2 regions of the Psychrobacter sp. TB67 genome follow, and region 2 is predicted to be linked to the other one. Evidence: predicted binding sites of a transcription regulator. Region 2 holds the regulator's gene; the other holds the start of a gene.
The links. The regulator PhoB, encoded in region 2, activates phosphate uptake and scavenging genes when phosphate is short. The targets are predictions, from matches to a motif close to TGTCATNAANCTGTCATAA.

Region 1: a site for PhoB is predicted at 6,508-6,526, ahead of W293_RS0104655 (porin). Genes of this name have one in related genera too.

What each region holds. Positions count from the first base shown of each region.
Region 1 is NZ_AYYA01000030.1:45,739-56,710, reverse strand. It holds gene W293_RS0104680 (heavy metal translocating P-type ATPase) at 1-907, opposite strand, end outside; gene W293_RS0104675 (heavy-metal-associated domain-containing protein) at 1,218-1,442, opposite strand; gene W293_RS0104670 (heavy-metal-associated domain-containing protein) at 1,824-2,078, opposite strand; gene kdsA (3-deoxy-8-phosphooctulonate synthase) at 2,106-2,981, opposite strand; gene W293_RS0104660 (CTP synthase) at 3,423-5,057, opposite strand; gene W293_RS0104655 (porin) at 5,288-6,475, opposite strand; gene W293_RS0104650 (porin) at 6,673-7,782, opposite strand; gene W293_RS0104645 (malate synthase G) at 8,310-10,514, opposite strand.
Region 2 is NZ_AYYA01000056.1:38,604-49,575, reverse strand. It holds gene fadB (fatty acid oxidation complex subunit alpha FadB) at 1-1,593, shown strand, start outside; gene fadA (acetyl-CoA C-acyltransferase FadA) at 1,744-2,916, shown strand; gene W293_RS0111165 (isochorismatase family protein) at 3,164-3,739, shown strand; gene W293_RS0111160 (MFS transporter) at 3,883-5,151, opposite strand; gene W293_RS0111155 (HD domain-containing protein) at 5,390-6,034, shown strand; gene W293_RS0111150 (DUF1287 domain-containing protein) at 6,222-6,827, shown strand; gene asd (archaetidylserine decarboxylase) at 6,974-7,816, opposite strand; gene dtd (D-aminoacyl-tRNA deacylase) at 7,945-8,397, shown strand; gene phoB (phosphate regulon transcriptional regulator PhoB) at 8,681-9,385, shown strand; gene phoR (phosphate regulon sensor histidine kinase PhoR) at 9,449-10,558, shown strand; gene W293_RS0111125 (M23 family metallopeptidase) at 10,555-10,972, opposite strand, start outside.

The sequences.
Region 1 (10,972 bases), on a different contig from region 2:
CCGTTGCAACACGGCTGCCTTGTTTGGCACGCAAAATATCATCAATTTGCACATCTTTAAGAGCCACATTATGAAAATCACCATTTGGCTGTTGCTGTTCAACTTCATCAGGCGTTAAGGACAACAATAAATCGATACTGTTAAGGCTGTGCTTTTTAGTGCGCTCTTCTAGATATTTACCCGTTCGCACAAAAGCAATGACCATGACGCCTGCTTCAAAATACACAGCAGGGCTATTGCCAGTTCCATGACCACCAGCGTGACCACTTTGCAATAGACTGTTTAACGTGCCATCGCCATGGGTCAGCCATAGATAAGTCGAGTACGCCCATATGGTTACCGTACCAATGACGACCAGCACATCCATATTAGCAAGACCACCTTTGATGGATGCCCAAGCGCTTTTATAAAATGGCAATGCCAGCCCAAATTGGACAATGGTCGCTAGGACAAACTGAATCCAAACCGGTGGCATCCACGCCATACCAAAACCTGTCAGCATACCTGCCATACCCACTAAAAACGGCAGCAAACATAACCACAAGCCAATCAAGCGCCACGGGTACTGAGTCGCGGTATCTTTATCCGTTTGGGCAAACAAGCTATCAGCTGCCTGCAAATTGGCGACGAAACCAGTTTTATTTACCCATTCTTTGACTTGCTCAGGCGTCGTCTGGGTCGGATCATAATCGACATTCGCGGTCTCGCCAGCGAAGTTCACACTCACCTCGTATACCGACGGCTTTTTGTTTAGTACCTTCTCGATTCTTGAGGCACAGGCCTGACATGTCATGCCATCAATGGCCAGCTGCAGGTGTGCACGCTCCGGTGCAAGCGTTGTATTGGACTGAATATCAGTCTCAACTTCATAGGATTGCTCAGTGGCGGTACGGGTAGCGTCATTCATAGAGAGAACTCGTTATTGCGTTAAAGCGCATGATAGCGTTTATACATTTGGGCATTCGTTTGCGCGAAAAAAAACTCAGCGACTTGATAAAATTTTTAGGCAAAAGCGTATTTGAAGACCAGTTTTCTAAAACTACTGGGATAAATATTAAATGGTTATGATTGGCGATAATTCAAATTTTTCTATTGTTTCAACGCATCAAGACCTATTCGTACATACATAAAAAGCAGTTAGTTATTGCTGCCTCATTATTTTTTAGCCATTAAAAAAACCAGCCATCAGAGCCGGTTCTTTTATAAATAAAAAAATCTTAAGAGTTAGCGACGGTGGCATCAAAGCCTGCTTCCTCGATAGCCGATGCAATAGCTTCTGCACTGGTCTTACTATCATCGAAGCTAACTGTTGCTAGATTGTCAGTGAGATCAACAGTAATAAGATCTAAACCATCAATCTCACCAGTAGCAGCATGGACACTTGCCACACAGCCACCGCAAGTCATGCCATCAATTTTAATAATACGTGTTTGATTTGCCATGGTAGGCTCCTTATTTTTGTAAATGAATTTTTATTAATTAGGACGTGTCTTCAATTCACTCGATAGTTATCTAAATGAGCTAAAAATGGCTAAATCTTGCCAAACATCGTCAAATAGCTGATTAATATCCCGATATTATCTGCGCTGTTTTTCTTATTTAACGGCAATTTATCTCATTTTTATCACCATTTTTGAAATGAAGACACGCCCTAGTATTTTTATAAGTCAAATAAACTGCTTTTATAGTTTTTTATAACATTCACTTTAAATGCAGGATGTCACTCTAGCATAAGCCGAATTGAAGCGAACAACAAGTTTGACTGCTAATATCTTTAAGAAAGCACTTTATTAAACGACTTTTTCTTTATAAGTGCCTCACCGCTAATCATGATGATGTGGATTTTGCGGTGAATCAATCGGAAACGGCTGGGTAACATAATCGACCATGCTAATCGCGGCAGTTAACGCATGGATACTGGTATCGGTATCATCATAGCGTACGGTAGCAACGTCCTTAGCAGGATCAAGCTCAATCTCAGTGACTCCTGTAATATTCTTAAGCGCGGTCATCAAGCTATCAAGACCTTCCGCGTCATCGATATTGTCGATACTGACGTGTGCAATTTGTATGGCCATTGTCTTACCCTCTTATCGTTTATAGCATTAATGCGTATCTAATACCTCAAAGCCTTTGACCAACTCATCAATCTGCTTGAGTTGACGTAAGAACGGCTCTAACTGACTGGTTCTTAAGGCACACGGACCATCACATTTTGCGGTTTCTGGGTTCGGATGCGCTTCCAAAAATAGCCCTGCCAACCCTGTCGCCATACCTGCACGTGCAAGGGTGGTGATTTGCTCACGGCGTCCACCGGCGCTATCACTACGACCGCCCGGCTGCTGCAAACTATGGGTTACATCAAAGAATACCGGTATATCCATCTGCTTCATGGTATCGAAGCCTAGCATATCAACGACCAAATTATTATAACCAAAGGCACTACCACGCTCACAAAGGATGAGCTTATCGTTACCACCTTCAAGGCACTTGTTAACGATGTGACGCATCTCATGTGGGGCTAAAAACTGGGCTTTTTTAATATTGATAATCGCATCGGTCTTCGCCATCGCATGCACCAAATCCGTTTGACGCGACAAAAATGCTGGCAACTGGATAATATCCGCAACCTCAGCGACGGGCGCGGCTTGATACGGCTCATGCACATCAGTAATAATCGGCACTTGGAACTTTTCTTTAATTTGCCCCAGCCAATCGATACCCTTCTCTAAACCTGGGCCGCGATATGAATGCAGACTTGAACGGTTGGCTTTATCGAAACTGGCTTTAAAAACATAGCCGATACCCAAACGCTGGCAAATCTCGACATACTGCTCGGCAATCTCGAACGCCAATTCTTTTGATTCTAAAACATTCATGCCACCGAACAATACAAATGGCTGGTCGTTGCCTATATTAATCGTATTGCCACTTGGCGTCGTAAGCTTTATATGCGATTGTGCAGTTAATAAATTTTCCATAAAGTAGTGACCCTCATTATTGTTATATACTGTTGTTATGAACAGTTATTATTAATATTACTCTCCCATATTGTAACCGATAGCCCAATGAATAAAAGTATCCAAGCGTAATTACATCTCGCTGATACTGTAGATTACTTAATCAAACCACTATTGCTAGGGCGTGTCCTCATTTTAAAAATGGTGATAAAAATGAGATAAATTGCAGTCAAACAAGGAAAATAGCGCAGATAATATCGGGATATTAACCAGCTATTTAACGATGTTTGGCAAAATTTAGCCATTTTTAGCCCGTTTAGATATGATCAATTGAATTGAGGACACGCCCTAGAAAAAACTATTAAAAAATGGCTAAATAAACAGTCAAAAAAAAGACCAATCCGCAGATCAGTCTTTTCATTTATATTAAAAATTCATTTTAAAACAGTAAAGCTTTTAATATTATTTAGTGTCGCTATAGATTTTTGCGGCTTTTACAAAGCTGTTAAACAGTGGATGACCACCACGTGGCGAGCTGGTAAATTCAGGGTGGAACTGTACCGCAACGAACCAAGGATGATCAGCAATCTCAACCGACTCGACCAAATGCTGCTTGGCAGAATAACCCGATATCGTCATACCTGCTTGCTCTAATGGCTCGATATAGCGATTATTCATCTCATAGCGATGGCGATGACGCTCAGTGATATTGGTTGAACCATAGATTTGCGCAAGCTTACTACCAGCCACCAGTTCCGCTTGCTGCGCGCCTAAACGCATGGTGCCACCGAGGTCTGAATCATCGCTACGAATCTGCAATTCGCCGCGCTCATCCAACCACTCGGTAATCAAACCGATGATAGGCTCAGCGGTCTTACGATCAAACTCAGAAGAGTTGGCATTAATATTAAGTACGTTACGGGCATATTCAATCACCGCCAACTGCATACCAAGACAAATGCCTAAATACGGAACGTTGTTTTCACGAGCATAAGTGATGGCTTTTATCTTGCCCATCGTACCGCGCTCACCGAAACCGCCTGGTACTAAGATAGCATCAGCATCATTTAGCTGCACAAGTAAAGTATCGTCATCTTCTAGACGTTCAGCATCGATGTAGTCAATCTTCACGTCTACTTTATGAGTGATACCTGCGTGAAGCAATGCTTCGTTAATAGACTTATAAGCATCTGGTAGCTCAACATATTTGCCAACCATCGCAACAGTCACTGTTCCTTCTGGATTCAACTGTGCTTCAACCACTCTGTCCCAATCGCTCAAATCAGCTTCAGGCACATCAAGACCGAAACGCTCACAGATTAGATCATCAAGATCCTGCTCGTGTAATGTGCGCGGTATCTGATAGATACTTTGTGCATCTTCACACATAATGACCGCACGCTCTTCAACGTTAGTAAATAGCGCAATCTTGCGACGGTTGTCTTGTGAGATATGATGATCAGAGCGACAGATTAAGATATCAGGCTGTAGGCCAATAGAGCGCAGCTCTTTTACGGAATGCTGCGTTGGCTTGGTTTTGGTCTCACCAGCACTAGCAATATAAGGGACTAGGGTCAAATGCATTAGCATGGCTCTATTACGACCAAGCTCTACTTGCATCTGACGTACGGCTTCCATAAACGGAAGTGATTCGATATCACCAACGGTACCGCCAATTTCGATAATAGCGATATCATACCCTTCGCCACTGGCAAGGATTTTGTTTTTGATTTCATCAGTGATATGCGGAATCACCTGTACCGTACCACCCAAATATTCACCGCGGCGCTCTTTATTCAAAACGTTTTGATAGATACGACCACTGGTGAAGTTGTTGCTCTTACTCATCTTAGAGTGGCGTAAGAAGCGCTCATAATAGCCCAAGTCCAAATCGGTCTCAGCGCCATCTTCGGTGACGAACACTTCGCCATGCTGGAACGGACTCATCGTACCTGGATCGACGTTGATATACGGATCCATTTTGGTCATCGTCACGCTCACGCCACGTGCTTCAAGGACTGCGGCAAGAGAGGCTGCGGTAATACCTTTTCCTAGTGAGGACACTACCCCACCGGTCACAAATATAAACTTGGTCATAGTACTCTGTCGGTAATTGGTAAAGAAGGATTTTACTAAAAATACGCTACAAAATATAGGGCAAAAGCGCAAACTCTTTAAAACACTCAGTTTTTAACGCTTAATTGTCATAAGTGCGTAATCATCGTAAATACGTAGCTATTATAACCCACTGCGGCTTTAAAAAGGTCACAACAAAAAAACTCACCCCGAAGGATGAGTTTTTTATAATACGTTTTCTAATGTTTAGATTAGAATTTGTATTCAATACCCGTACCTACAATCAAGTCATCTTTGTTATTGTCACGGCTGATTTGCCCTGCATAAATATGACCCGTGGTCGCTTTATTGAATGCATATTCTCCACCAACTGCGATTTCATTTACATCAGCATCTTTTACGCCTTTTTCGTCAGTGGTATTAACATACTGTGCTTTAACTGCCCAAGGTGTTGCACCAACTTTATATTTACCACTAATTAGCCAAGATTTTTCATCTTCACTGGCTTTGTTAACGCGGTTGTTGTTAACGATGCTATAATTATCGTAGTATTGGCTTTGTTGGTATAGAGCACCTAAAGTTAAGCCCGAAACCATATTCATTTTGCCCATATCTAAACCAGCAACCAAACGCCACGTATTATCAATCACGCCAGTATTTACATTGTTAGCACCCATGTCTTTGTCATAAGCACCGGCTAGATAAACACCATTTTTGTCATAGGCTAATAAAGCAGAATAACCGTTATCTTTTACTTTTCTATCACGATAGACTGCAGGCTTCGCACCAGATGCTGCGGAAACGAGAATATCACCGTCGGCATCAGTTTCTGATAATGCGGTAGCTGCCATAAAACTCACTGGCATACCGACAATAACAGGTGATTGATAGGCCACCATATTGTTAGCACGGTATTCACCTGAAACACCCGCATTTTTAATATCAAATAAGCTATCATTAAACACGTCAACTTTGTTTTGTGCAAGTTTCAATGGGGTATCATGGCGTCCCGCTAGTACAGTACCTAAAGTGTTGTGGGCTAAGCCTACATAAGTATTACGTGATCTAAACTGTTGGCTATCGTCATCAACATCAATACCATATTCCAATTGATAGACTAATTTAGTGGTATCAGTAAGATCATCTTCACCTTTAAAACCGATACGTGATTGATTAGAGTTAAGTTTAAATGTATCTTCATCTGTCTTGTTAGCTGCATCGTAGTCTGTACTAACATAATCTAAGGTTAAAAATGCTTTACCATATACAGTTGGCGCAGCATGGGCAGCAGAAACTGAAAGTGCAGCGACGGCTGTGGCTAAAAGTAATTTTTTCAAAGGATATCTCCACTTTACGATTTGAGTGATAAATGGTCTAAGATCATTAGATATATAATGGCAAGGTCCTATACCTTCGAAACCATATATATAGCGAGCCATAAGAACTGCTTAGACATAACTTTACCAAGCAAATATTACAGTAAGATGAAAAAACCAAAGTTTACACAAATGTTATTATTAATTTTACGGATTCTGTTATTTAAGACACGCTGTTGTTCAAGACACAGTATTGATTACAAAACAAAAAAACCCACCCCGAAGGATGAGTTTTTTATAATACGTTTCTAATGTTTAGATTAGAATAAGTATTCTAGACCGCCACCGATAGCGAGTACATCAATATCACCACGTAAGTCGATTTCATTAACATTGCCGTCTTCGTCTCTCGAACCAAAACGACCATTGTTTAATTCCGCTGAATTTAGACCAGCATAGGCATGAGCGATCATATTATTTTTAAACGCATATTTGCCACCTACAACGACTTGATTTGAGTCATTATTCTCAAGACCACTGATATTGTCGGTTTTGTCATACTGAATATAAACAGAGGCTGGACGGGCAAAATTCGAAAGACCCATTTCAGCACTCACCACTAAACCGTCCTCTGTTGCAGTAGTAGTACCGGCATAGTCAGCTTCTTGATATAGAACGCCTAACTTTACAGGAGCTGCGATATATTTACCTAAATCGACGCTAGCACTGCCACGGATAATATCACCACTAACACTCATGTCTTGCTCATAAGCAATACCAGCGGTAATGCCTGTACCTGGATCAAACATCAATGAGGCACCATAGCCTGCGTCACGATCACTCTCAGATATAAAGTCTTCATCAGCACCATACATCAGCGCAAGCGCTAATGGTAGGTCATTGTATTTAGGCGCTTTCCAAACGATTGAATTATTGATACGGTTACCAACGGTCGGGGTCAAAATATTAGCAAAGCTGTCGTTGTTGTTCAGAGTACTAGAGCCAAGATTATCCCAATAACCTTCATTAACTGATACGTTATTGATATAGTCAATGACTGTGTAGTTACGACCAAAGCGGAATTCACCGAAGTCTTTATTTTTTAAACCTAAATAAGTATCACGACTTTTGAAGCCAATGTTATCGCTACCACTATCATCAACTTGAACGCCGTACTCTAATTGGTAAATTACGTCAGTGTTGGCCGTTATCGCTTCAGAGCCTCTGAAGCCTAAACGTGAAAGCTTAGAATTAACTTGTAATGAACCGTTGTCTTCATTAATTCTGTTATTATTATCCATATTCTGACCATCAATTTCAGCATTAACGTAATCAGTAGTAACGAATACTTTACCATAAACGGTAGGTGCTGCCTGTGCTGCAGATACAGATAGGGCGGCGATTGCTGTCGCTAAAAGTAGTTTTTTCATGGGGGTATCTCCACTTTACAATTGTAGTAATGAGCAAGCTGTGATTAGCTGGCGCCCATAATGGTATCGTCACAAATCCTCAAAGATATAATGTGTAACTAGCTACCGAGATTAGTCAGAAACAAGTGTGGCGAAGTTCTATTACAGTAAGATAAAAAACCATGACTCACATGACTGGGATTAAACAACGTAACTGCCATGTAAACTTAAGTCTTATGCGTCCTACTGCGTAACATCCGTTACCAAACTCATACTTAGAGTATAAGCATAACAACTTTGACATAATTTGCAACATATTTTTAAGTCTTTGATGACGAAAAATCCTTAAACCCATATTTAATCTAAGGTTTAACGATTATTTAGATAAAAACAAAAAAATACCCCTACTCGCCATTGGCAAATAGGGGTAACTTTTATAAATAAATAAAAGAAATACATTGCTTTAAATATGCTTGAGTAATACTAAGTATTGAAGGACTACTCAACCATGGGTAAGTAGCCCCAAAATAACGTTTAAAAATAACGAACTAGCAATGCGTATTGGCTTTTAAGTCTAAACGCGCTTGATGCAATAATGGCTCAGTGTAACCACTTGGCTGCTCACGACCTTTAAAGACCAAATCGCAAGCAGCTTTAAAGGCGTAAGAATTATCAAAGTTATTGGCCATTGGCTGATAGCCATTATCGCCCGCATTTTGCTCATCGACGACTTTTGCCATGCGCTTCATGGTATCCATGACTTGTTCTTCGCTTACCACGCCGTGATGCAACCAGTTAGCGATATGCTGACTTGAGATACGCAAGGTTGCACGGTCTTCCATTAGACCTACATCATTGATATCTGGTACTTTAGAACAGCCAACGCCTTGGTTTACCCAGCGTACGACATAACCTAGGATACCTTGAGCGTTATTATCAAGTTCTTGCTGCTTTTCTTCTTCTGTCCAGTTGGTATCTTTGGCCAATGGAATGGTCAAGATATCATCTAAGCTGGCACGCTCACGGGATTTTAGGCTATCTTGTACATCGGCAACATTGACCTCATGGTAATGCATGCTGTGCAAAGTAGCGCCCGTTGGGGATGGAACCCAGGCAGTACTCGCACCAGACTTAGGATGGGCTGCTTTAGTATCCATCATCTCTTTCATCTCATCAGGCTTCGCCCACATACCTTTACCAATCTGAGCCACACCCTGTAGGCCAGTCTCCAGACCGATATCAACGTTCCACTGCTCGTAGGCTGGCTGCCATGCTTGTGACTTCATATCACCTTTAGGGACAAAAGGCCCAGCGTTCATACTGGTATGCATCTCATCACCCGTGCGATCTAAGAAGCCGGTATTGATAAAGATGACGCGCTCTTTTGCTTGGCGAATGGCTTCTTTTAAGTTGACCGTCATGCGGCGTTCTTCGTCCATGATGCCGATTTTTAGAGTATTGCGCTCTAGACCCAATAGATCTTCTGAAGCGTTGAACAAATCATTGGCCATTTTGACCTCTTCAGGGCCATGCATTTTTGGCTTAACGATATACATCGAACCTTTGCGTGAGTTCGATAGCGCAGTTTTACCTTTCAAATCATTTAAAGACAATAGCGGCGTGATTAAGCCATCCATCAGACCTTCAAAGATTTGCTCTTGCCCATTACCCAAGTCGACCAAGATGGCTGGGTTTTGCATCAAGTGACCAACGTTACGAATCAATAGTAGTGAACGGCCTGGCAGGATAAGCGTGCTGCCATCTGGTCTGATATATTCACGGTCTGGGTTTTGTTTACGCGTACGGGTCTTGCCACCTTTTTCAAAGGTTTCTTGCAAGTCACCATTCATTAGACCAAGCCAGTTACGATACACTTCTACTTTTTCTTCTGCATCGACAGCAGCGATTGAATCTTCGCAATCTTGAATTGCCGTAATCGCTGATTCTAATAGTACATCTTTAATACTTGCTGGATCATCTTTGCCCACTGGATGATTGCCATCGATTTGAATCTCAGCATGCAGGCCGTTATTCTTGAGCAAAATACCAGTAGGCTGCTCTGCTTCACCAACGAAACCAACAAATTTCGCGGCGTCTTTTAGCTCAGTGCTATTATCACCTTGAACAATTTCAAGTTTGCCATCGACCACTTTAAAGCCGGTCACATCGTTATATGACCCTGATGCTAAGGCAAAATGTTCGTTTAGAAATGCTTTGGCATAAGCAACAACAGCAGCACCGCGCGTTGGGTTATAACCACCTGTTGCTTGTTGGCCATTTTCGTCACTGATGACGTCAGTACCATATAATGCATCATATAAACTGCCCCAACGCGCGTTGGTGGCGTTCAATGCGTAGCGAGCATTACGGACTGGTACGACCAGCTGTGGACCTGCAATATGGGCAATCTCGTCATCGACGTTTTGAGTACTGACTTTGAAATCATCACCTTCTGGTAACAGATAGCCAATTTCTTGCAAGAATGTTTTATACGCGGGGTAATCAATTTCGCCATCTTTGGCAGGGTTGTCCAGATGCCATTGGTCAATCTGCGCTTGAATCTTGTCACGAGTTTCTAGCAGCGCTTTGTTACGCGGGGTAAACTCTTTGATGACCTTTTCAAAACCTGACCAATAGCTGTCTGAATCAACACCGACTTTCGGCAGCACTTCGTTTTCAATAAAGTCATACAATTGCTGGTCGATGGCAAGAATGCCTTTTTGAATACGATTGGCGTTAGAAGACTGGCTCATATTGTTATCCTTATCTGTTCGTGAGGTGTGTTAATGCTAAGTTGCTACAATAACGGTGTGAAAATATGTGCTCTTGGAGCATTTATCCCTAGTTTGCTTTGCGGTGAATAAATAGCAAACATGACAATGCGAACTGTTGGTGGTGATTGAGCATCTATTAATGTAATAACTGTTTAAGACTGAATTTGTCTGATGCAGCGTCTGTGATTTTGGGATTGTCTGTAAGCAGAGCTGTCTATAATTCTTAGGTTTTAATACAGGATTGGCACTTGATATAATGCCTATCGCCCGCTACTAAGTAATGATCAATAGTAAGACAAAATGCCTGAAAAGCAAAATCTCATCCTACTATCAAATAATAAAATAAACAAGGAAACGTCATTCACCAAGTAAATACTTAGGCTGTATAATAATGATACTCTATAAGCCACCTACTCTAGAGGCTTTAATCAATACTT
Region 2 (10,972 bases):
GCTGCAGATGACTTGCAAGATGCTGCGATTGACCTAGTCAAAAAATGTATCTCAGGTGAGCTTGATTGGCAAGCGAAGCGTGAAGAGAAGCTTGCGCCTGTTAAGCTAAATCAGCTTGAGCAAGCAATGGCATTTAACAGTGCTAAAGGTATGATCTTTGCCAAAGCCAATCCTAAGCAGTATCCTGCGCCTGCGCTTGCTATTGAAGCAATCGAAAAGCATGTCAATCTGCCTCGTGACAAAGCAATCGAAGTCGAAGCGACTTACTTTGCAAAAGCGGCGAAAACCCCACAAGCAGAAAGCTTGGTTGGTCTATTCTTAAACGATCAGTTGGTTAAGAAACTTGCTAAGCAGCACAGCAAGCAAGCACATGAAATCAATGAAGCGGCCGTACTTGGCGCGGGTATCATGGGCGGCGGTATCGCTTATCAAGCAGCCAGTAAAGGCTTGCCAATCATCATGAAAGACATCAAGTCTGAGCAATTAGACCTTGGTATGGGCGAAGCCAGCAAGCTACTTGGCAAAATGGTCGAACGTAAGAAAATGACCCCAGCTAAAATGGGTGAAACGTTAAGCCGTATCCGTCCGACTTTGAACTATGGTGACTTTGCTGAAACTGATATCGTTATCGAAGCGGTGGTAGAAAATCCAAACGTTAAGCGTGCAGTACTAAAAGAAGTAGAAGGCTTGGTAAAAGACGATTGTATCCTAGCGTCAAATACGTCAACTATCTCTATTACTTTCTTGGCTGAAGCACTTGAGCGTCCAGAAAATTTCGTCGGTATGCATTTCTTTAACCCGGTAAGCCGTATGCCATTGGTTGAAGTCATTCGTGGTGAAAAGTCCTCTGAAGAAGCCATTTCTACTACGGTCGCCTTGGCTACTAAAATGGGTAAAGTGCCTGTAGTTGTGAACGACTGCCCAGGTTTCTTGGTAAACCGTGTGTTATTCCCATACTTTGGTGCCTTTGACTTGCTCCTTAAGCAAGGTGCGGACTTTGCTCATGTCGATAAAGTCATGGAAAAATTCGGCTGGCCGATGGGTCCTGCTTACCTAATCGACGTCGTTGGTTTAGATACTGGCGTACACGGCGCAGAAGTCATGGCAGAAGGTTTCCCTGACCGCATGAAGCCTGATTATAAAGGCGCGATTGAGCTTTTATATGAAAACAAACGCTTAGGTCAGAAAAACGGTGTTGGTTTCTATAAATATGAGATGGACAAACGCGGCAAACCAAAGAAAGTTGCTGATGAAGCGACTTATGAGCTATTAAAAGCCACGACAGATAGCGACAAGCAGACCTTTGAAGATCAAGCAATTATTGACCGCACTATGCTGGCTTTCTGCAATGAAACTGTACGCTGCCTAGAAGACAATATCGTCAGCACGCCATCAGAAGCTGATATGGCGATGATTATGGGCGTTGGTTTCCCGCCATTCCGCGGTGGTCCTTGCCGTTATATCGACCAAATGGGTCTAGATAACTACTTGGCACTGTGTGAAAAATACGCATACCTTGGCAAAGCCTATGAAGCCCCGCAAAAGATTCGCGATATGGCAGCAGCAGGCGAGACCTTTTACGCCACGGCGTAATGGGCAGTCATTACTAGGATAAAGTGCAGTACATCATGCTCGATAAGATTATTGGTAATTAATTTATTATTAGTAACCTTAACATTCTAAATTAGATAGGCGAGCATTGCGGTACTGCCACTGACAATAAAAATTGAAAAGGAAAATAGTATGACAACTTTAAGTCCAAAAGACGTGGTCATCGTAGATGGCGTACGCTCAGCAATGGGTAAAACTAAAAACGGCATGTTCCGCCATGTTCGCGCCGATAGCATGTCTGCTGAATTGGTCCGTGCCTTGGTTGAGCGTAACGACTTTGACCCACGTGACGTCGAAGACATCATCTGGGGCTGTGTCAATCAGACGCTAGAGCAAGGTTTGAACATCGGTCGTAACATTGGTCTGCTAGCTGGTATTCCAAAGACTGCTGGTGGTCAAACGGTTAACCGTCTATGTGGTTCATCTATGCAGGCGCTTCACACTGCTGCTGCTCAAATCATGACCAACCAAGGTGACGTTTTCATCATCGGTGGTGTTGAGCATATGGGTCACGTCGGCATGATGCATGGCGTTGATCTCAACCCTGAAGCGTCAAAGCACTATGCAAAAGCTTCAAACATGATGGGCTTGACTGCTGAAATGCTTGGTCGTATGAACAATATCACTCGTGAAGAGCAAGATGCTTTCGGTCTTGAGTCACATCGCCGCGCATGGGCTGCAACGACTGAAGGTCGTTTTGACAATGAAATCATCGGTATCGAAGGTCATGATGCTGCTGGTCGCTTGCAACTATGTACCGTTGATGAAGTGATTCGTCCAGACGCGACGATGGAGCAAATGCAAAAGCTACGCCCAGCCTTTGATCCTAAAGGTGGCACGGTGACTGCTGCAACCTCATCTGCCCTGTCTGACGGTGCGTCAGCGATGCTAATGATGAGCGCGCAAAAAGCCAAAGAATTAGGTCTAAAGCCACGTGCACGTATTCGTAGCATGGCAGTCGCTGGTTGTGATGCCGCTATCATGGGTTATGGTCCTGTACCTGCGACGCAAAAAGCCCTTAAGCGTGCTGGCATGAGCATCGATGACATGCAAACCATCGAGCTAAACGAAGCGTTTGCCGCGCAAGGCTTGTCAGTCCTAAAAGCCTTGAACTTGACGGACAAGCAAGACATCGTCAATATCAACGGTGGTGCGATTGCCCTAGGCCATCCACTAGGATGTTCAGGCGCTCGTATCACGGTTACTTTGCTAAATGCGATGGAGCAGTCAGATACTGAAATCGGTCTAGCGACGATGTGTATCGGTCTTGGTCAAGGTATCGCGACGATTATTGAGCGTGTGTAAGCTTTAAATTTTTTATAGCTGTTAGCTTATTATTTTTCAATGAAACCCTTAGTCATAATGACTAGGGGCTTTTTTATGGAGTCAATAAAGTAGAGAAAGATATCATATTACTCATTAATAAAAATTATCTCCATTGACGCCCTCAGCAAACTATGACTAAATAAGAGCTAGGTTTAATAATAATGATATAGAGGCCAAATATAGCGTCGCCTTTACCTATTAATATCAGTCGTACAAGGAGTGTGCCATGTCTACTATGATTACCGATCGTACCTATCGAATCGCTCGCGAAAATACCCAAGCGATGATAATCGATGTTCAAGAACGCTTAACGCCGCATATTTATGACCATGAAAATATCGTCAAAAAGACAGTCACTTTGATCAAAGGTCTACAAGCCCTCAACATCCCAATTATGCTCAATGAGCAATATAAAAAGGGACTCGGCGATACCCTGCCTGAGATACGTGATGTGCTAGAAGGCGACAATGCCAAAAGCTTTGAAAAAATCACTTTTAGCGCTTGTGATAATGACGATTCATGGCATTATTTAGCCCAACAAAATCGTAGCATTGTTCTATTATTTGGGGTGGAGGCGCATGTCTGCGTCATGCAAACGGCGCTTGATTTGCTCGATAATGGTATGCAGCCAGTGATTATTGGTGATGCGGTTGGCTCGCGCTTTCCTTATGATAAGAAGCAAGCGATTCGCCGTATCCGCCGCGCTGGTGGCGTGATTAGTACGGTAGAATCCATTCTTTTTGAATTGTGCCGCAGTAGTAAAGACCCTGCTTTTAAGACCATTAGTAATTTGATTAAGTGACTTAATTAGCTTAATTAGCTGGATTGATTGGTTATAAGACAATGTTTAATCATTAATAAAAAAGATAGCGCTTAAGGCTTAGGCGCTATCTTTTTTAAATGCTAACTTTTTTCGCCTTTAAGTAACGATTTGAAATAAGGCTCTTAAACAACTTTTGAAGTTGGTTTAACAGTAGGTTTAATTACTGGTTTGTCCTTTATTTTCAAGACTAAAAAAGTGGCTAAAGCGACGGCAATAATCAGTACCCAGCCAGTCGGCATCCAACTGCCTGTCAATCCTTTCACGCTCTGCATCAGCAACACCATCATAACGCCACCGAGATTGCCCATCATCATCAGCATGGCAACTGCTTTGGCGGCTTGTGACGCATGTACGGTGTCTTCAGCAGCGGCAATCAGTAATGGATAACCTGCCAACAAGAAAAATCCTAATATAAAGCTCAGCAATAATGTTGTGGTTCCTGTCGTTAAATATAACAAGGGATAGGTGGCGCTAGCACCAATTAGCGTTGCCAATATTAAAAAAATGCGCCGTTTTTGTAGATAGTCAGATAATAGCGGAATCAGTAGCGCGCCTAAAATACCGCCGACGATCAGCATGGCAGTAATGATGCCCGCCGTCGCTTCATCAATGCCGCGGGGCGCAAGAATAGGTGCAATCCAGTTACTCAGCCCATTAAAATAACCCATCGCAATAAACACCGCTAATGAGATAAACCATAGGCGCTTATTTTTTAATAGCGATTCGATTTCGTGCAGTGAGATAGCGCTATCTTGTTGTTTGGGTTTTTCAACGACCACTAATAAAAAGCCTACTACTGCCACCGCCGTAATAATAACATTGATAAGTAGCATGCCAGAGAAGCCAAACGCCTCGATTAATGGGGCAGGGGCAAAAGCACCAAGGGCAGTCGCCAAAAACATCCCGCCCATAATCACGCCCGTTACGGTGGCGATTTGCGATTTATCAAACCAATCCGAGGTCACCTGATTAATGGCATTGGTAATATACGGCTGAGCGATGGCGATAAGCAATTGCCCTGCAAATACTAGCCAATAATGATCAGCGCCCAACCAGCGTATGATTGAGCCTATCAGCATAAGCAGCGCGGCTATGCTTACGATTTTTTTATAGCCAATGTTATCGAGCACCTTGCCTGAATGGATGGCAAGCAACACAAAAACGATAGGGAACATCAAAGTTAATAAATTGGCGAAAAACTCATTAACGCCGAAATGTGCCTCGGTGCTAATTACGATGGTCGCAAAGGTCAGCCATAAAAACTGATTGACCCCAAGTAAAAGAGAGAATCCTGCGATAATAAGCCATTTATTAGGCGGTTTTTTCTTAAAAGGTGGTGCCGTAGCAAGTGGTAAAGTGGCACGCGTTGCAGCGTCAGTGGTGGGTGGCATCGACATATCCTTGTCTGGTGCAGGTTCTTATAAATTGTTTTACAATCTGCCTGCTGACTTATTATGAGCATTAGTTGAATCTTAAACAATAAAAAATTAAGACACTTGCTATTATTACCCCTGCAAAAATTTAGATGGTTAGCAGTACGCGCAAAATGTCGACTACAATAATTACTTTTGCGTAAAGATTAGATTCGGATACAGCGTTAACCATTCACCGTTTAAATGAGAGAAAGCCATGTCAGAAAACGCCATATTATCAACCAAGCAGACCCCAGTACCCAACCCGAAGATTCCCTCCAACATCGGTATTGATGACGTGACCCATTTTTTATTAGAGCTTGATGCGCTTAAACGTGTTAATCGGCGCAGCTATGTGACGGGTACGACCCGTTTAGAAAACTCTGCCGAGCATTCTTGGCATTTGGCGATGGCGTGTTGGTCAATCGCTGATTTGTTTGAGCTGGATGTCAATCATGAGAAATTGCTCAAGATGGCACTAATACATGATTTAGGCGAGATTGATGCCGGCGATACTTTTTTATACGCCGATACGCGAGTTGATGCGCATGTTGAAGAACGTGCGGGAATTGTTAGATTGCAAAATGAGCGTGGAAATGGGATTGCTGATTTAAGTGAGATTTGGGAAGAGCAGGAAACAGGTGATAGTAAAGAAACCCAACTGCTAAGAGTAGTTGATCGCTTGTTACCATTTTTGCTTAATATAAATACCAATGGAAAAACTTGGATTGATGCTAACGTTACACGCTCGCAAGTTGCTGGCGCGCATGGCTTTATTAAAGACAGCTTTCCGAGTATCCATGATTGGATAGCAAAACAGATTGAATATGCGACTAAGCAAGGATGGCTGATTGATAAGTAAATTGATAGCAGATTTGACAGCTAGCCTTTTTATTTAATAGCCTTTTTATTTAATAGTGTGGTCATTTAATAGCTTTGTCATTCAATAGTATTGTCATTTAACAGCGTCACCTTTTTACTGACTCACCATGGTTGACGCTGTCTAAAACCTTTATATTGAATAGTATCAATAATAACAGAGAGGCTACATGCGCTTATTTAAAAACTATAAAACATTGTGTAAATCTCTAGCCTTTGTCAGCATGCTGGGACTAGCGCAAATGGCGCAAGCGCTTGCTCCTATCAGTGATGGTGATAAATTGGCGCACGATGCCAAAAAACAGATCGGTGTTACGGTGAGTTATGATCCTACTTATCGTAAATTGGAGTTTCCGCGTGGCGATGTAGCAATAGAGACCGGTGTCTGTACCGATGTGATTGTCCGTGCTTATCGTTTGCAAAATGTGGATTTGCAGCAGTTGGTCAATCATGATATGAAAGGAAATTGGTCCGCCTATCCAAAGACTTGGGGCTTGAAGTCAACGGACAAAAATATCGATCATCGACGTGTGCCCAATCTTGAAACGTTTTTTGCGCGTCATGGAAAAACGTTATCTACGACTGATAAAGACAGCTTTAAAGCCGGAGATATTGTAACGTGGCGCTTGCCAAACGGCGGTTTGCCGCATATAGGTATCGTCTCAGACAAAGCAGCTGCTGATGGTGCGCCGCTGATTATTCATAATATTGGCCGTGGTACGCAAGAAGAAAACATCCTTTATGCTTATCCTATACACAAACACTTTCGATATTGATAAAGGCCTTTGCACAGGGTAGCCCAAAGTAGTAAAAATAGGCAATACAAAATAGAAGTAGTAGGTGTAATGGACATTAAAAAGCCCAGTTAAACGTCATCATCTACGTTTAACTGGGCTTTTTAGTACTATGATTTTCTTAAAAACTAAGCTTGCTGAGTTTTTGCCTCACCCAATAACTGTCCCATTTGTACCACGCTATTGGCTTGCATGCTGTCTTGCCAATCGGCTTTTGCGCCTTTTGGTAGTACTACAATCGCGGTTGAGCCTAAATAAAAGCGTCCAAGCTCATCGCCTTTTGCAAAGCTCATATTGTGCTCGGCTTCTTGGATATCATCAGTGCGGCTGATTTTGCCGGTTGCTACCGTTTCGATACCAGCGACAATCATTGCTCCAACCATCACCACCGCCGCTTTGCCGTATTCTGTGTCAAATAAACACACCAAACGCTCGTTACGGGCAAACAAATCAGGGACATTTGCTGCCGTGGTATTATTAACAGAAAATAGCGTACCCGGTACATAACGGGTTTTGGTCAAGGTACCAGCAAATGGCATATGCACGCGGTGATAGTTGCTCGGCGCTAGATATACGGTCGCAAAGCTGCCATCAGCAAAATAGCTGCCCTCTTCGCTATTGGCCAGTAATTGACCAACGTCATAATGACGACCTTTGGCTTGCAGCAATTTATGGTCTTCAATCTGTCCTAGCTGCGAGATGATACCATCGGCAGGACTGACAATACCGTTTACGCTGCTATCGATGATACGGGCGTTTTCTTTGAGCTCACGGGTAAAGAAGTCATTAAAACTCTCATAAGCATTAAAGCTCTGACGCTCATACTCACCTAAGCTGACGCCGTAAGCCTTGGCAAAACTACGAATAAAGGCACGTTTGACATACGGATGACGGCTGGCGGCTAGACGCCCAGCGACTTTACTCAGCTGCTGCTGCGGGACAAATTGTTGAAGGGTAGTAAATAAATTCATAATCGGGCTACCAAGATAGGGTTTGATGTAATAATTAATAAGCAAATCAATGGCGGTATTTTATCATGGACAGCAGAGTATTGTATGACCATAATCTGTCAGACATTTATAAATAAAAAAGGCTCTAAATGAAAGCGCTTATACAACGGGTTCACTGTGCCAGTGTCAGCGTCGATGCACAAAATATCGGTGCCATCGAGCATGGGGTGTTGGCGTATATTGGCTTGGGGCACGAGGATAGCCTGCAAACTGCCCAGCGTATGATCGATAAAATCTTGACCTATCGCATATTCGAAAATCATGACGATCCTGCCAAGGTCGGTAAACTGGATAAAAATGTGCAACAGGTCGGTGGCGGGCTATTATTGGTGTCGCAATTTACCTTGATGGCAAAAACAGACAAGGGTCGTCGCCCTGATTTTGGTGGCGCGATGGCACCTAATGCTGCTCAAATGTTGTTTGAGCAAATGATTACTTATGCTAAAACTCAGCATCACAATGTTGCCACTGGTCAATTTGGTGCTGATATGCAAGTGGCAAGCGTCAATGATGGGCCACTAAACTTTTTATTAGAAGTCTAGAAAGCCGTTGTCATGAAGCTGTCATAATTAACCCGTTTAATAAGTAGAAACTGGTGACTGTGTATTGCCTTTTTTGTATCTTAATTTCTTTATGTTAATTTTCCTAATTTGAGTTTTGGTGCGCTAAATTTTTGAATCTTAAAACCTAATATAGTTGATACAATTTAAAAGTAGTACAAGGCAACCGAGTGTAGAGGTATATCTAATACGTCAAGCGAGGTTAACGCAGTAATATTTTTATAGTAGAGTGACTATATGCTTAATCTAATAACAAGGCTGCCGTATGTATAATGAGCAAATTTTGATCGTTGAGGATGAGCCTGCGATTCGTGAAATGATTGCGATGACCTTAGAGATGGCTGGCTTTGATAGCCTGCACGCTGCGGACGTAGCAGAGGCGCATCAGCAAGTGGTTGATCACCGTCCGGCGCTGATACTATTAGATTGGATGCTGAACGGTGAAAAAAGCGGCATTGATTTTTGCCGGATGCTCAAAAACGACGATTCGCTCGCCGAGATACCGGTCATTATGCTGACTGCTAAAAGTGAAGAAGACAGTAAGGTTCATGGGCTCGATGCTGGGGCTGATGACTATATGACCAAGCCTTTTTCAACACGTGAGCTAATCTCAAGAATCAAGGCGGTGCTACGTCGTAGTAGTGCACTCAGCGCTGATAAGTCTATCGAAATCGGCAAGCTTAGCTTAGATCCCAAAAGCCAGCGCGTGACGGCAGCGGGTCAGCTCATCGATATCGGTCCGACAGAGTATCGATTGTTGGCATTTTTTATGAGTCATCCAGAGCGTGCTTATACCCGGACACAGCTGCTAGATCAGGTCTGGGGCGGCAATGTCTATATTGAAGACCGGACGATTGATGTACATATTCGGCGCTTACGTAAATTACTGCAGCCTTATGATTGTGCTACGCTGATACAAACGGTACGCGGTACTGGGTATCGGTTTTCTAGCTTGATTGAATCCATTTAATCAGCCGCAGAAAATGTCTTGGTAAGCGTAAAGAAACACAGTATCTAGTGGTAGGGATGATAAATGACGATGACAACACCGATAATGCCTATGATGCCGATAGAAAATGAGCAACAGGGTGAGCAAGCGCAAGTTGCCCAGCACAATACAACGGATCAACTTAAAAAAATCCGCAGCGCCTTACGAGCGCTACGAGATGCGGTTATTTTGCTCAATGATGAAGATGGTTTGGAATGGTGGAATCAGGCAGCGGAAGACTTGTTGTTATTGCAGGCAACTGATAAAGGTCAGAGTATTTTTGACTTTATCACCGTACCAGAATTTCGCCAGTACTATCAGGCTATCACCCCACCGAGCGATGGTGTGCACATGGTGTCATGGCGAGACCCTAAACGTTATCTGAAGTGTGAGCTTACGCCTTTCGATGATGAAAAATTACTGATAATTTATGATGTGACCCGCTTGCAGCATTTGGAGGAAATGCGTCGTGATTTTGTCGCCAATGTCTCGCATGAGCTGCGCACGCCATTGACTGTGTTGATGGGATATTTAGAAAATTTTTCCGAGCAGGAAGATATGCCACCGCAGTGGCGACGTGGCTTTGAGCTAATGACTCAGCAGACTGCCCGTATGAATCGGATTGTAAATGACTTACTGCTGTTGTCTCGTATCGAAATCGAAGATACGCACGAGCTTAATGACATTGATATGACCAAGTTACTGACGCATATCTATGATGATGCGCAGGCGTATAACCAAGAATATAATCATACGATTCATTTGCAGATAGACACTTACGATGGGTTATATGGGTCAGAGATGTACTTAACGAGTGCCTTATCCAATTTGGTTATTAATGCCATCAAATACACACCAAAAGGTGGCAATGTAGCTATCAGCTGGACAAGAACAGCGGAAGGCTGCCGCTTTGCTGTCGAAGATGATGGTCTCGGTATTGCGCCTCAACATATCGAGCGCCTGACGGAACGATTTTATCGCATCGATAGCGGACGCAGCCGTGCTAGCGGTGGTACGGGCTTAGGTTTGGCAATTGTGAAGCACGTTTTATATCAACATGAGGCGCAGTTAACCATAGAGTCGGTAGAAGGCAAAGGCTCGACTTTTAGTGCGGTATTTCCAGCCGCGTATGTGCGTTCTGCCCATACCTCCTAATCTTTTTGTAAAAGTGGGTAGGGGTTCACCGCGCTGCCATTGATATAAATACCATAATGCACATGGGTCGGTGTGCCTTTGGCATTACCACTGTCGCCAACATAGCCGATGATATCACCAGCATTGACCCAGTCATTGGGCGCGATGTCGGCATAATCTTCTAGATGGGCGTAATAATGTCCTGCGCCGCCCGGTCCAACCACTACCACCACGCGTCCCCCTAATGTATTTTCACCAACTTTACTAACGATGCCTTGCGTGGTCGATTGTATCGGTGTGCCCCGCGCTGCAAAAATATCAATGCCTTCATGAGAGCGCCCTTGGCTACGCGCAGCGCCCCAAGTATCGGTTAGATGATGCTCTGGTAGTGGACTTGGTAGGCTGTTTTCTACTGGCAACGCTTGTTGCAATAAA